DNA from 4 places in the Micromonospora trifolii genome. Region 1 is predicted to be linked to each of the others. Evidence: riboswitches for the same ligand, from Rfam matches in the RefSeq annotation. Region 1 holds a riboswitch; each other region holds the start of a gene.
What was found. A riboswitch is a leader RNA that binds a small molecule or an ion and turns the genes downstream of it on or off. The one in region 1 is predicted to bind cyclic di-AMP.

Region 1 (3,201 bases):
ACCCCGGCCGGATCGCCCGAGTCGACCGACCCAGCCGCGGCTGCCACTGTCTGACGCGACGAGGGCCGCTCCGCGTCACGCGGAACGGCCCTCGACGGGGATCGTGCGGGTCAGAGCAGCGACATGTGGACGTGATCGGTGTGGTTCGACGGCCCGCTGTACGAACTCCAGCCGGTGGCCGGGAACCAGATCTGCCGGTTCCAGATCACGTAGTAGATGCCGAGCCGGTCGGCGTTACGGATGAGGAACGCGGCGACGTTGTTGCCGTACGTCCGGGTGTCGTTGTTGTGCCACGGGGAGAACCCGCTTTTCTGTAGCGACCAGTCGCAGGCGCGGCCCTTCGGGTGCTCCCACGGCCCGCCGGGGCGGTAGCAGCCGACGAACCGGTTGAAGCCGGCCGCCTTGACCTCCTTGTACGCGTGCAGCGTGCGCGGCGTGATGCAGCCGGACGTGGTGGGGTCCTTCTCGCTGCACGACTGGGGCTTCCAGTCACCGTCGGCCGTGCGACCCGGGCCGATCTTCGCGACCTTGGAGGTGGCATCCACCAGGCCGCCGGTGAAACCCTTGCCGCCGACGAGGGAGAGCGCCTTGTCGGCCTCGCTCTTGCGCTTCGCCATCAGGGCAGTCTGCTTCTGCTGCTCGCGGACCTCGGTGTCGAGGGCCAGCTTGGCCTGCTCGGCGCGGGCCTTCACCTCGTTGACCTCGGAGAGCTTCTTCTCGTTGACCATGTTCATCTCGTCGAGCATCCCGGCGCGCTGGACGAACGAGTCGGGCGCTTCGCTCTCCAGCAGCATCGCGACCGCGCCGATCCGGCCGGTCCGGTACGCCTGGGCGGCGATCTGCCCGACCTGCGGGGCCAACGCGTCCAGGTCGGCCTTGGCCCGGTCGACCTCCGCGGCCAACTCGCCCTGCCGCTTCTTGGACTTGTCCAGCTTGGACTTTGCGGCGGAGTAGTCGCGGTTGGCCTGCTCGATGACGTCGTTGAGCAGCTTGGGCTCGCCGTCCTCCTCGTGCCCGGACGGTGTGGGGTTCGTCGGGGCGGCGTGCGCCGGGAGCGGCCCGGCGAGCACGGTCAGTGCGGCGATCACGGCCACCACGGGAGTCAACCAGCGGCGTAGGGGTGCCGTCACAATGTTCCCTTCCGTCGACCGCCGACCGGGTTAGCTGACGGGTTCGGGGCGGAAGTGGCCCCTACCGCTGACGCGGATTCACCCCAGGTACCTGGGTCCCCGGCTCGCCGGCTGGCGATTGGGCGGTGGCACCGCAGGCGCCGCTTCGCGCCTTCATCGGTAACCGGCAGCGAGGTTACCCGAGAGTCGACCGGGTGAGCTACGCCTGGATGCCGACCAAAAGCGTCAATTCGCCATGGCGTTGAGTGACCAGTGACGCGGTTCTCAGGGTGGATGCCCGATCTGGTCACGCTGAGGAGTGTCACCATGCCGTATCCGTGCTCCTGTTCGACTGCGGCCACCGTTCGGTGGCCTCGGGTGGGGGTGCGGTCCGCGTCTGGTCCGGTTCGTCGGAGCCGGCCGTTCGCGGTGAGATGAGTGCGGCCAGTGCCTCGCTGCGGTCCGGCTGGGGCCGGGACGCCGGAGCGCCGGTGGACGCCGTGGCAGCCGTACGCCCCGCGGCGGTCACCACCGCGGCCAGCCCGGTGGTCAGCGGCACGGCGGCGATCAGACCGAGGGTGGCGACCGCGCTGCGGACGATCTCCTGCGCGAGGAACTCACTGGTGAGGATCTGCCCGATCGGCCGCGCATCGGCGGTGAGCAGGAGGAGCAGGGGCAGCGACGCGCCCGCGTACGCCAGCACGATGGTGTTGACAGTGGAGGCGATGTGCGCGCGGCCGACCCGGGTGGCCGCCCGGTACAGCTGCAACCGGGTCAGCCCGGGGTTGGCGTTCGCCAGTTCGGTGACGGTGGCCGCCTGGGTCACCGTCACGTCGTCGAGCACCCCGAGCGATCCGATGATGATCCCGGCGAGCAGCAGACCGTGCAGGTCCACGTCGCCCTGGAACATCGACAGGGTGGTGGCGTCTTCGCTGCCGAAGCCGGTGAGGTGGGTCGCGGCCGTGGCGATGGTGGCGAGCACGCCGGTCAGCACCAGGCTGCCCAGGGTGCCGAGCACCGCGACCGAGGTCTGTGCGGTGACCCCGTGGGTCAGATAGAGCACCACGAACATGATCAGGGCCGCGCCGACCACCGCCACCAGCAGCGGTGACCTGCCGGCGCTGATGCCCGGCAGCACGAAGGTGAGCAGGATGGCGAAGCTGGCGGCCAGCCCGGCGAGCGCGGCCAGACCTCGCCACCGCCCGAACGCGACGATCGCGGCCGCGAAGATCACGGCCAGCCACACCATCGGGGTGCCGCGTTGGTGCTCGGCGATGTTCCAGTTGCTGGTGGTGGGATCGGTCGGGTCGGCCAGCTCGACCAGGATGACCTCGTCGCCGACCTCGACCCGGGGTGCGCCGGGCCCGTCGGGCACCGGTGTCCGTACCTGCTGGCCGGCGGTTGGCCCGTCGTCCACCCGGACGTCGACAGTGCCGCACCGCCCGTCGCCGACCCTCGGTGTGCCCTCGGGGGCCGACGGCACCGGCGGGCACGGCTCGCTCACCACCCGGGTGACCGTGCCGGGGTAGCGCGGCACGTCCGCACCACCATCGGTCTGCGGTGACCCGCCGCGTGGCCAGAGCAGCACCGCGGCCAGCACGGTGGCGACGAAGAGGGGTACCACCGTCACGACGAGGATCCGTCGCACCCGTGGTGGGGCGGACGGAGCAGAGTGAGTGTGGTCGGCGGCCAAGGCGAGACTCCCAACGATCCGGTGCGTGATACGGGTCAGCGGGCCGGGCGGTTCACCGTTGCGGTGGAAACGCGGCGGACGGCGGGGCGGATCGCTGCCTGACGACCGCTTGATCACTGACGGTCAGTGCTCGGCCCGGCCGGCCGGGGGCGACGCCACGACGGGGCGGCGCCGGTGCCCGACTGTGCAGCGGCAGCGGCATACGGAGAGCCATCGTGGGAGATGCTAGCCAGCCCTCCTGGGGGTTGCAGGTCGTGGCGGAGTGTCGGGCGGCCGAACCGCCGGCGCGGCGGTCCCCGGGGCGGCATGTTGGAGCCATGCCCGCTCCGTCACCGCCCGGCCCCGACCGACCGCGACGCGCCGGACCAATGCCGCACGACAAGCACTCCGGGCACGACA
Region 2 (3,201 bases), 1.7 Mb from region 1:
CCTGGCAGCCGTCGCGCTCGGCGCGTCGCCGACGCACGCCGCACCGGGCACACCGGCGGATGTCACCACACCGAACGGCGGGGCGGCAGTGGCGGCCGACCGGGTCCTGCGGGTCTACAACAACAACATCGAGAACCTGGTGGTGAACAACTCCGACGGGAGCTGCACCCGGATCTCCGGGCCGGACCACCTGAGCTCGATCCTGGTCGACGACGCTGGTCGCACCGGCACCAGCGGTGTGGCGCCGCCCGACATCCTGATCGTGCAGCAGGTGCGTGGCAGCGGCCAGGCCGAGGCGTACGCCGACCAACTGTCGGCGAAGTTCGGCTACCCGGCGGGCACCTACGGGGCGATCGTGGCGTGGAGTGACCCGGAGCCGTGGGGCAGCACGCACAAGTGCAGTTCGCAGTCGCTCGGGGATCTCAAGAAGAAGCAGACCAACGGGATCATCTGGAACACGCGGACGCTGAGCCTGGCCAGCGGCGACATCTCGAAGTACTGGAGCGCGGGCTGGCTCAGGCCGGGCACGGCGTACGCCGACGGCGCCGGATGCACGCTGTACAAGCCACCGAACAGCGACCCGGACAGCACCGACTTCTACAAGTGGAAGCGGACCAGCGCCATCGCGGCCCGGTTCACCATCAAGGCGACCGGCACCAGCGTGTTCGCCGCGACCATGCACCTGCCCCAGGAGAACCGGCAGAATGCCTGCGCCGGCGACGGCGATCGGGGCATCGCCAACACCGGCATCCACCTCGGCGCGGACGCGACCAGCCTGCTGAACGCCTCCACGATCCGCGTGGTGGGCATCGACGCGAACCGGACGGGCATCGCCCCCGGCACGTTGAGCGGCTATGGAATGACCGGCTACGGGTCGAAGGCCACCAACGGCTCCAGCAAGATCGATTATCTCTTCGTGAAGGGCAGCGTGCAGCCGTCCACCATCGACCACACGGTCGGCGGGACGAAGTCGAACCATCTCGCGCTGTACGGCTTCATCGCGTACTGACTCGTCGACGAAGACGCCGCGGGCGCCGGCCCCTCGTGGGGGATGGCGCCCGCGGCGGTCAGCGTGCCCGGGTCAGGCGGAGTAGCCCCGGCTGGTGATCCAGTTGGCCAGGTCGATGGTGGTGATCCAGTACGACGGGTCGGCCGGGTTCGCCGAGTCGGCGATCCGCACGGTGCGACCGTTGTCCTTGTAGCCCACGACGGCGATGTAGTGCCCGCCGCCGTAGGAGTGCCAGCTGCCGTCGGTGTCGGTGGCGTCTCCGACGACGTTGGCCACCACGCCCCGGCCGTCGGTGATGGCCTTCACCACGTCGGCCTGGAGCCGGTCCATCTGAGCCGGGCTGGGCGCGCCGGGGAACATCCGGGTCCGGTACGGGGAGCCCTTCACCTCGGCGTTGAGCACCCGGGTGGTGTCCTCGGCCGAGTTGGTGCCCATCTCGGTGGTGCCCAGCTCGGCGCCGAGCTCCTCCTGGGTGCGGTCGATGCCGGCCGCGCTGAGCGCGTTCCGGGTGGCCGCCGGGCCGCAGTTGTAGTAGGTGTTCTGCGCCTCGTAGTCGTAGTCGAGCACCTTGGTCGCGGGCGGCTTCGGCCGCTCCGGCTTCCGGGTCAGGTCCGGGTTGCTGCTGGCCTTGGCGGCGGGCGACGCGGCGCTGGTGGCCGGGCCGGCCGTGGTCGGCGCGGCGCTGGCCGAGGGGGACGCGTCCCGAACCTCGCCGCGGGAGGCGGCGACGTCGCTGCGCATCTCGGCGACAGTGGTCGCGGTGCGCTGGCCGACCGGGGCGTCGTCGGCAGTGGTGAGCAGGGCGCCGGTGGTGGTGGCGATCGCGAGGGCCGCGGCGGAGGCGGCAACGATCTGGTACGGGCGCTCGGTGGCGAGGCGGCGGAGCTGACGCTTCAGGGTGTGCTTCACGGGGTCCTCCACGGATCGGGGGGAGAGCGGCACACCGGGGCCGGACCGGCATCCGGGCAGGCGCCAGCGCGCGGACCGTGGTCCGCGGATGGTGAACCGCTCAGGGGAACGCCCGGCGCGGCCGGGCGGGGAAGGCGATGACCCGGGGGGTCAGCTCACCGTCACTGGACGAATGAGCGGGTGCACCGCCGCGCCGTGGAGGCGAGGGAACAACCGAGGGGTGGAAAGGTGCTGCACGAGGATGGGACTCCTTCCGACACCGCCTACCGGGTTAGCTGACGGATTCGGGCGGGAAGATCGCCCTACCGCGGGCCGTGGCTCGCGGATTCACCCCAGACTTACTGATGGGTCCCCGGCTCGTTGATCACGATTAAGCGGGTCGATGCGGCGTCGCGTCTTGCGATCGGTTACCGCACCGGACGGGACGACACTACTGGCGTCTCAGCGCCCTGCCAAGCCAGGTTCACCTGCGTAAACCCCAATTGGCGCGACAATTTCTGCGCGTATTGCCGATGATGTGACTCGATGGGACAACCGGTTACGGCGACGCCTACGGGCGACAACCGGACAGGCCGCAAACAACGCGACGGTAATCGCGGGAACAATGGCGCCGATCGCGCCGGACGTCCGATTTCGCAATCGGGTGACCGGCCTCACATCACGGATTGGGCTCAACCCACCCGGGCCGGGCGCCACCGTGCCACGACGGCGGGACGCAACGACCCGGCCACCGTCCGACGCGCGGGCACCGGGGTGGGGCGGAGCCGGGCCGCCGCCGCGTGTGCCTCCTCGGCGAGGGCACGAGCCGACTCGGCGGCCAACTCCGCGTCGCGCCAGGCGGCCCGCTCCCGGTCGGCGGCCGCCTGGTAGTCGGCCAGCCGCGCGTCCCGGATCACCCGGCTGATCAGCACCTCCTGCTCGACCGGGTGTCGCCGGGGATCCCAGCCGCGCCGGTGCCCGAACACGTCGCCGAGCTGTGCCATGGTCAGGTCGCCCCGCCAGTACGCCGCCATCGCCGCCCGGTGCAGATAGCGTTCCCGGGCGGCGTACTCGGCGGGGGTGTGCGGGGTCTGCGGGGTGGGCAGCGCCCCGGCGCCCGCGAAGCGACGCGTGGCGGTGTCCGCCTCGTCGTACCCGATCCAGGCCCGCTCCAACTGCTCCTGAGCGGTCAGCCAGGCGGCGCGCCACCGCTTGGCGGTGGTGGCCGCGCCGGCCGCGGCGACGGCCACCTCCTCGGCGTAGCGGCGCCTGTCGACGGCCTCGGCGGCGGCCAACTCCCGAGG
Region 3 (3,201 bases), 2.2 Mb from region 1:
GGGGTGAGCAGCGAGCTGGCGACTCCGATCAGCCAGACCAGGACGCTCAGCGGCGCGAACAGCACCGTGCCGACCAGGGCCGTGACCGGATAGACCACCGCCGGGTCGGCGCCCCGCTGCACGGCGATGCCGAGGGTGAGCAGCACCAGGTCGGCGCCGAGCCAGCCGAGTGAGGTGACGAGGTGCAGGGTGAGCAGCGCCTTGCGAGTGGTGGGTCGGATCCGAGGCATACCGCGATGCTGCCCGCCGGCGGCGGCTGGGTCGTCCGACGAGCGACGACATCAGGGGTACGCCCGGCGACGTAGCCCGGCCCTGGACGCAGTGAGGCCTGTGAGTCATCACGACGACTCACAGGCATCACATCGCGTGGTCAGTAGACCGACAGGTGTACGTGGTTGGTGTGGTCGGTGGACGGGGTGCCGTGCGCCCCGCTGTACGACTTCCACCCGCTGCTGGGCAGCCAGATCTGCCTGTACCAGATCACGTAGAGCACGGCGAGCCGGTCCGCGTTGCGGATGAAGTACGCGGCCAGGTTGTTGCCGTACGTCTTGTCGCCGCCGGTGGCGTTCCCGCCGAAGCCGCCCTTCTGCGCCGCGAAGTCGCAGGCCCGGCCCTTCGGGTGTTCACCGGAGCCGCTGGGGCGGTGGCACGAGACGTACCGGGTGAAGCCCGCGGCCTTGGCCTGGTTGAGCGCGTGCAGGGTGCGTGGGGTGATGCAGCCGTTGGCGGGCGTGGGGTCGTTGACGCTGCACGACTCGGAGGGCCAGGAGCCGTCGGAGTTGCGCGGTGCGGCCGTCGCGTTGGCGCTGGAGGTGCCCCGGTTGGAACCGGTGTCGGCGGTGGTCTGCGGCTTGGGTGCGGTGGCCACGGTCAGGGCCCGTTCGGCCTGCTCCTTGCGCTTGGCCATCACCGCGACCTGCTTGCGCTGTTCGTTGATCTCGCCGTCCAGGGCGACCCGGGTGCGGTTGGCCTTGTCCTTGCTGTCCAGCAGGTCGCGCAGCACCCGGTCCTCGTTGGCCGCCACCGCGTCCAGCGCGGCGGCCCGGTCCATGAAGCCTTCCGGAGTGTTGCTGTTGAGCAGCGCCGACATCGCACCGAGCCGGCCGGTGCGGTAGGCCACTTCGGCGATCTCGCCGACCTTGCCATTGCGCTGGTCGATCTCGACCTCGATGGTCTTCAGCTGGGTGACGAGCTGCTTCTGCCGTTGCACGGAGGTGTCCAGGGCGCGCTTCGCGTCCAGGTAGCCCTTGCTGGCCGCCTCGAGTTGGGCGCGCAACGCCGGGGTGCCGCCCTCCTCGTCGGAGTCGGGTGCGGCGGCCCGCAGGCCGGTCGGGGGAGCGGCCGAGGCGGTGCCGGCCGGAAGCGCGACGCCGAGGGCGAACATCGCGACGATCAGGGCCGCCAGTCGGGCGGCGGGTGGTCGTGCTGGTGCCACTGCGCATGTCCTTCCGTCAGCCGCCGACCGGGTTAGCTGACGGGTTCGGGACGGAAGATCCCTACCGCTGACGCGGATGCACCCCAGGAACATGGTTCCCCGGTTCGCCCAGCTGGGCGATTAGGCGGCGACCACCACCGGCGCCGGGAGGGCGCCGCCTGGTGGAGGCCGGGACCGAGCCTACCGGTGCCGATGGGGCCGCTGCAGCCAATGTGACGGACGGTGCGTGCGTCACCACGGAAAATTACCGCTAAAGCCGAGGAATGCTCCGAAAAGCCTCAGTCACCACTCGATGGAGCCACACGCTCCGGAGGCGGCGCCGGGCTCGATCTGCAACGTCGCGTGCTCGATGCGGAAGTCGTCGTGCAGGGCCGTGCGCGCCGCGGTGAGCACCGCGCCGACCTCCGCGCCGGGTGCCATGGTCAGGTGAGCGGAGGCCACCTCCATGCCCGAGGTGAGCGTCCAGACGTGCAGGTCGTGCACCTCGACGACACCGGGGACCGCGGCCAGCCGGTCGTGCACGGCGGTCACCTGGAGGTGCTCCGGGGCGGCCTGCACCAGGATGCGGATGGCGGCGCGGGCCAGCCGCCAGGTGCGCGGCAGGATGAACACGCCGATGGCGACCGCGACCAGGGGGTCGGCCCACCACCAGTCGGTGACGGTGATGAGCAGCGCCGCGCCGATGACGCCGAGCGAGCCGAGCAGGTCACCGAGCACCTCCAGGTAGGCGCCCTGGAGGTTGATGCTCTCGCGGGCTCCGGCGCGCAGCAGCGCGAAGGCGGCGATGTTCGCGAGCAGGCCGAGCACGGCCACCGCGAGCATCGGGCCGGCGATGACGTGGTGCGGGTCGCCGAAACGGCGGATCGCTTCGATCACCACGTAGATCGCGACGCCGGAGAGCAGGACAGCGTTGGCCAGCGCGGCGAGCACCTCGAGTCGGTAGAGCCCGAAGGTGCGCTGCGGGTCGCCGGTGGCCCGCCGCGTCGCCGTGATGGCGGCGAGCGCCATCCCGATGCCGAGTACGTCGGTGAACATGTGCCCGGCATCGGAGAGCAGGGCGAGCGAGCCGGTGTGCAGGGCGACCACCGCCTCGACCACCATCAGGGTGGCGAGCAGCCCGAATGCCGCCCAGAGTCGACCTCGGTGCTGGTGTGCGGCATTGGCGACGGACCCATGGTGGTGGTCATGACCTGCGCCCACGAGAACCACCTTCCGCCGCTGGTCGGGACCCGGTCAAATATATGTTCACATCGCAATGTGTGCAAGTGTGCGGGCAGCGCCTCCCGCTGGCGGCGGTCCGCACACGTCAGCCGGTCGGGTCGATGGTGGTGAGCCGCTGGGTGGCCCGGGAGAGCGCCACGTACAGGGTGCGCACCCCGGCGCCCGGATCCGCCCGGATCTCGCTCGGGGCGACCAGCACCACCCCGTCGTACTCCATGCCCTTGGCCTCCAGGCTGGTCACCACCTGCAACCTCGGCGCTCCGAGCGCGCCGAGCCAACCGGCGACCTCGTCCCGGCGGGGGACCGGCGTGATCACCCCGACCGTGCCCTCCACCTCGGCCAGCAGGCCGGCGGCGGCCTCCACGGTCGCGGCCTCCAAACCCGTCGCGGGCACCACCAGCTCGACCGGCTCGACGCCGGTGGAGCGCACGGCGGTCGGCAGCGGCAGGTCCGGGTAGAGCCGGCGGATCTCCGCCGCCGCCACCGCGAAGATCTCCGCCGAGTTGCGGTAGTTCGTGGTGAGCGTGAAGTCGTGTCGCTTGCGC
Region 4 (3,201 bases), 470 kb from region 1:
GACGACCTGACATCGGTGGTCGAGGTCCCCGACGGTGAGCCGTTCGTGCTGCACCCGGGGGAGTTCGTGCTCGCCTCGACGCTGGAGGTCATCTCGCTGGGTGACCAGCTCGCCGGCCGACTGGAGGGCAAGAGCTCCCTGGGGCGGCTCGGGCTGCTCACGCACTCCACCGCCGGCTTCATCGACCCGGGCTTCTCCGGCCACGTGACGCTGGAACTCTCGAACGTGGCGAACCTGCCGATCACCCTGTGGCCGGGCATGAAGATCGGGCAGCTCTGCATCTTCCGGCTCTCCTCGCCGGCCGAGCACCCGTACGGCTCGGTGGTCTACGGCTCGCGCTACCAGGGCCAGCGGGGACCGACACCCAGCCGCGCCTGGCAGCACTGGCGCACCTGGCCCACCCGCTGAGGTTCATCCGCTAGAAGACAGACGACGAGGGCCCGCCGCGACGGATCGCGACGGGCCCTTCGGTCACCCGGGGTCAGCCTGGGCGGCCGTAGCTGTGGATCGGGCCGTCGTCGACCTTCTTCATCTTGACCGGTTGACCGGCCTGCGAGGCGTGCACCACCCAGCCGCCGCCGACGTACATGCCGACGTGGTGGATGTCGCTGTAGTAGAAGACCAGGTCGCCGGGGCGCAGGTCGCCCTTGCTGACGTTCTTCGTGACCCGGCTCTGCGCGGCGGCGTTGTGCGGCAGCGACACGCCGGCCTTCGCCCAGGCGGCCAGCATCAGCCCGGAGCAGTCGTACGAGTTCGGGCCCTCGGCACCCCAGACGTAGGGCTTGCCGATCTGCGCGCAGGCGAACTTGACAGCGGTGCCCGCGGCGCCGCCGGGGTAGCTACCCGGGCAGGGCGCCGGGCGCAGCGGACCGCCGCCGCCGCTGCCGTACACCTTGAGGCGCAGCTTCTGCAGGCGGTCGATCTCGTCGTTGATCTGCTTCTTCTTCGCCGCCAGCTGAGCTTCGGTGCGGGTCAGCTGGGCCACCATCTCGTCCAGCGGCGCCTTCTGCGCGGCCAACTGGTCGCGCAGGTCGGCCACCTGGCGTACGTCCTTCTGCTGGTTGTGCGCGAAGCGGTCGAGCATTTCCAGCTGGCCGACGACCTCGCTGGGCGACCGGCTGCCCAGCACCGCGTTGACTGTCGAGACGTTCTCACCCTTGTAGGCGCGTACGGCCAGAGCACTGACCTTGTCCATCGCGGCGTCGACCTGGCGCTCAAGCGGAGTGATCCCGGCGGCCAGCGCGTCGGCCTGCTTGCGCTTCGCGGCGAGGTCGGTGCGGGTGGCGTTGTGTCGTTCGATGATCGGTTCGAGCTTGTTCCAGTCGGCGTCGATCTGGCGCTCGATCTCGGCGACGGACGGGTCGGCGTGGGCCGCCGTGGCACTGCCGGTCAGGACGACGGCGATGCCCGCCAGCGCGGCGAGAGCGGTGGTGAAGCGGGACCAGCGTGGGCGCGGCACGATCGACGTCGGGCCGGCTGATGCCGACCGCTCGGACGACGGCCGCGGGGCATGGAGTGCCACCGGGGTCTCGTACTCCTTCTTCCTGACCGCCTACCGGGTTAGCTGACGGGTTCGGGCGGGAAGTCGGCGCCCTACCGCAGTGGCTGCGGATTCACCCCGAGGGACCTGGGTCCCCGGTTCGTTCGGAAACGACTCGGCGGTGTCGGTCCGTTACCGCCCGGGCTGGGCGGAGCTGCTGTCGGGCCGACGAATGACCAGAGTAGAGACGCTTGTTACCGATCCGCAACCCGTGCGGCCGTGACACTCCGTACGGATTGGACGAGGTCACCGACCGTGTGTGAAGGATTCTTTCCTCATGCTTCGATAGATAGAAAGGTATTGACGTAACCTCCCGGGTGGCGCGAAGGTGACCTGACCTCACTCCGCGAGAATCTAGGGGGTTCGATGCACCATCCAACCCTGTCGACCGGCTGGCGCGCACTGCTCGCCGCCACCGTGGTCGCCGCCGCCACCACGGTGCCACTCTCCGTCGGCCCGGCCGCCGCCGCGCCCACGACCGACCGCCAGCAGCAGTACACCGCCGCGGCCACCGAGTACGGCGTGCCGGCCGTCGTGCTGCTCGGCGTCTCCTACCTGGAGTCGCGCTGGGACACCAACGCCGGCACACCGAGCACCAGTGGCGGCTACGGCCCGATGCACCTGACCGACGCGCGGCACGTGGCCGCTCTACCCGGGCGCGGCCACCACGACGCCGGTGCCGAGGACCCACGTGGCGACGACTCCCGATCCGCCCGGGTGCCCGCGCCCCGCCCGGTCGAGGCCCCCGCGCCGTCCACCGCCGCGTTGCAGACCGTGGACGCCGCCGCCACGCTGACCGGCGCCACCCCCGAGGCACTGCGCACCGACGCGGGCCTCAACATCCGGGGTGGAGCCGCGCTGCTGAGCGCGTACCAACGGGATCTGGGCGCGCCGGTCGGCGCGGACACCGACCCGGCGGCCTGGTACGGCGCGGTGGCCCGCTACTCGGGCGCGGACAGCGCCGACGCCGCGGCGGCCTTCGCCGACGAGGTCTTCACCACCATCGGCGCTGGCGAAGCCCGGGTGACCGACGACGGCCAGCGGATCACCCTGCCGGCCCGTGCGGTGCGGCCCGAGCGTTCCTGGTTGGACCGGCTGGGCCTGCGCCGGTTGGCCCGCCCGGACGGGGTGGAGTGCCCCCGCACCATCTCCTGCGAGTGGATCCCGGCGCCCTACGAGGCGTTCGGCGACGGGGACTACGGCAACCACGACCTCTCCGACCGACCCGCGCGGCAGAAGATCGAGTACATCGTCATCCACGACACCGAGGCGAGTTGGGCAACGACCCTGAAACTCGTCCAGGATCCGACCTACGTGAGCTGGCACTACTCGCTGCGCTCGGTCGACGGGCACATCGCCCAGCACGTGAAGACCAAGGACGTCGGCTGGCACGCCGGCAACTGGTACGTCAACGCGAAGTCGATCGGGTTGGAACACGAGGGCTTCGCGGCGCAGGGCACCTGGTACACCGAGGCGATGTACCGGACCTCGGCGAAGCTGGTCCGGCATCTGGCGCTGCGGCTGGGCATCCCACTGGACCGCCAGCACATCATCGGCCACGACAACGTGCCCGGCACCATCGCCTCGAACGTGCGGGGGATGCACTGGGATCCGGGCCCGTACTGGGACTGGACGCACTACTTCGACCTGCTGCACGCACC

Region 2: another riboswitch for cyclic di-AMP. It lies ahead of ACQRWP_RS04810 (C39 family peptidase); the one in region 1 lies ahead of ACQRWP_RS30800 (coiled-coil domain-containing protein).
Region 3: another riboswitch for cyclic di-AMP. It lies ahead of ACQRWP_RS20350 (coiled-coil domain-containing protein); the one in region 1 lies ahead of ACQRWP_RS30800 (coiled-coil domain-containing protein).
Region 4: another riboswitch for cyclic di-AMP. It lies ahead of ACQRWP_RS28560 (NlpC/P60 family protein); the one in region 1 lies ahead of ACQRWP_RS30800 (coiled-coil domain-containing protein).

The regions. Positions count from the first base shown of each region.
Region 1 covers NZ_CP191526.1:6,601,570-6,604,770, forward strand. The annotation lists gene ACQRWP_RS30795 (carbonic anhydrase) at 1-54, shown strand, start outside; gene ACQRWP_RS30800 (coiled-coil domain-containing protein) at 111-1,130, opposite strand; cyclic di-AMP (ydaO/yuaA leader) riboswitch at 1,135-1,265, opposite strand; gene ACQRWP_RS30805 (YibE/F family protein) at 1,432-2,802, opposite strand; gene ACQRWP_RS30810 (copper-translocating P-type ATPase) at 3,171-3,201, shown strand, end outside.
Region 2 covers NZ_CP191526.1:1,048,597-1,051,797, reverse strand. The annotation lists gene ACQRWP_RS04815 (hypothetical protein) at 1-1,009, shown strand, start outside; gene ACQRWP_RS04810 (C39 family peptidase) at 1,082-1,930, opposite strand; cyclic di-AMP (ydaO/yuaA leader) riboswitch at 2,164-2,305, opposite strand; gene ACQRWP_RS04805 (hypothetical protein) at 2,590-3,201, opposite strand, start outside.
Region 3 covers NZ_CP191526.1:4,407,969-4,411,169, reverse strand. The annotation lists gene ACQRWP_RS20355 (hypothetical protein) at 1-230, opposite strand, end outside; gene ACQRWP_RS20350 (coiled-coil domain-containing protein) at 371-1,435, opposite strand; cyclic di-AMP (ydaO/yuaA leader) riboswitch at 1,441-1,572, opposite strand; gene ACQRWP_RS20345 (cation diffusion facilitator family transporter) at 1,718-2,635, opposite strand; gene ACQRWP_RS20340 (HelD family protein) at 2,742-3,201, opposite strand, start outside.
Region 4 covers NZ_CP191526.1:6,134,973-6,138,173, reverse strand. The annotation lists gene dcd (dCTP deaminase) at 1-408, shown strand, start outside; gene ACQRWP_RS28560 (NlpC/P60 family protein) at 482-1,522, opposite strand; cyclic di-AMP (ydaO/yuaA leader) riboswitch at 1,536-1,671, opposite strand; gene ACQRWP_RS28555 (N-acetylmuramoyl-L-alanine amidase) at 1,907-3,201, shown strand, end outside.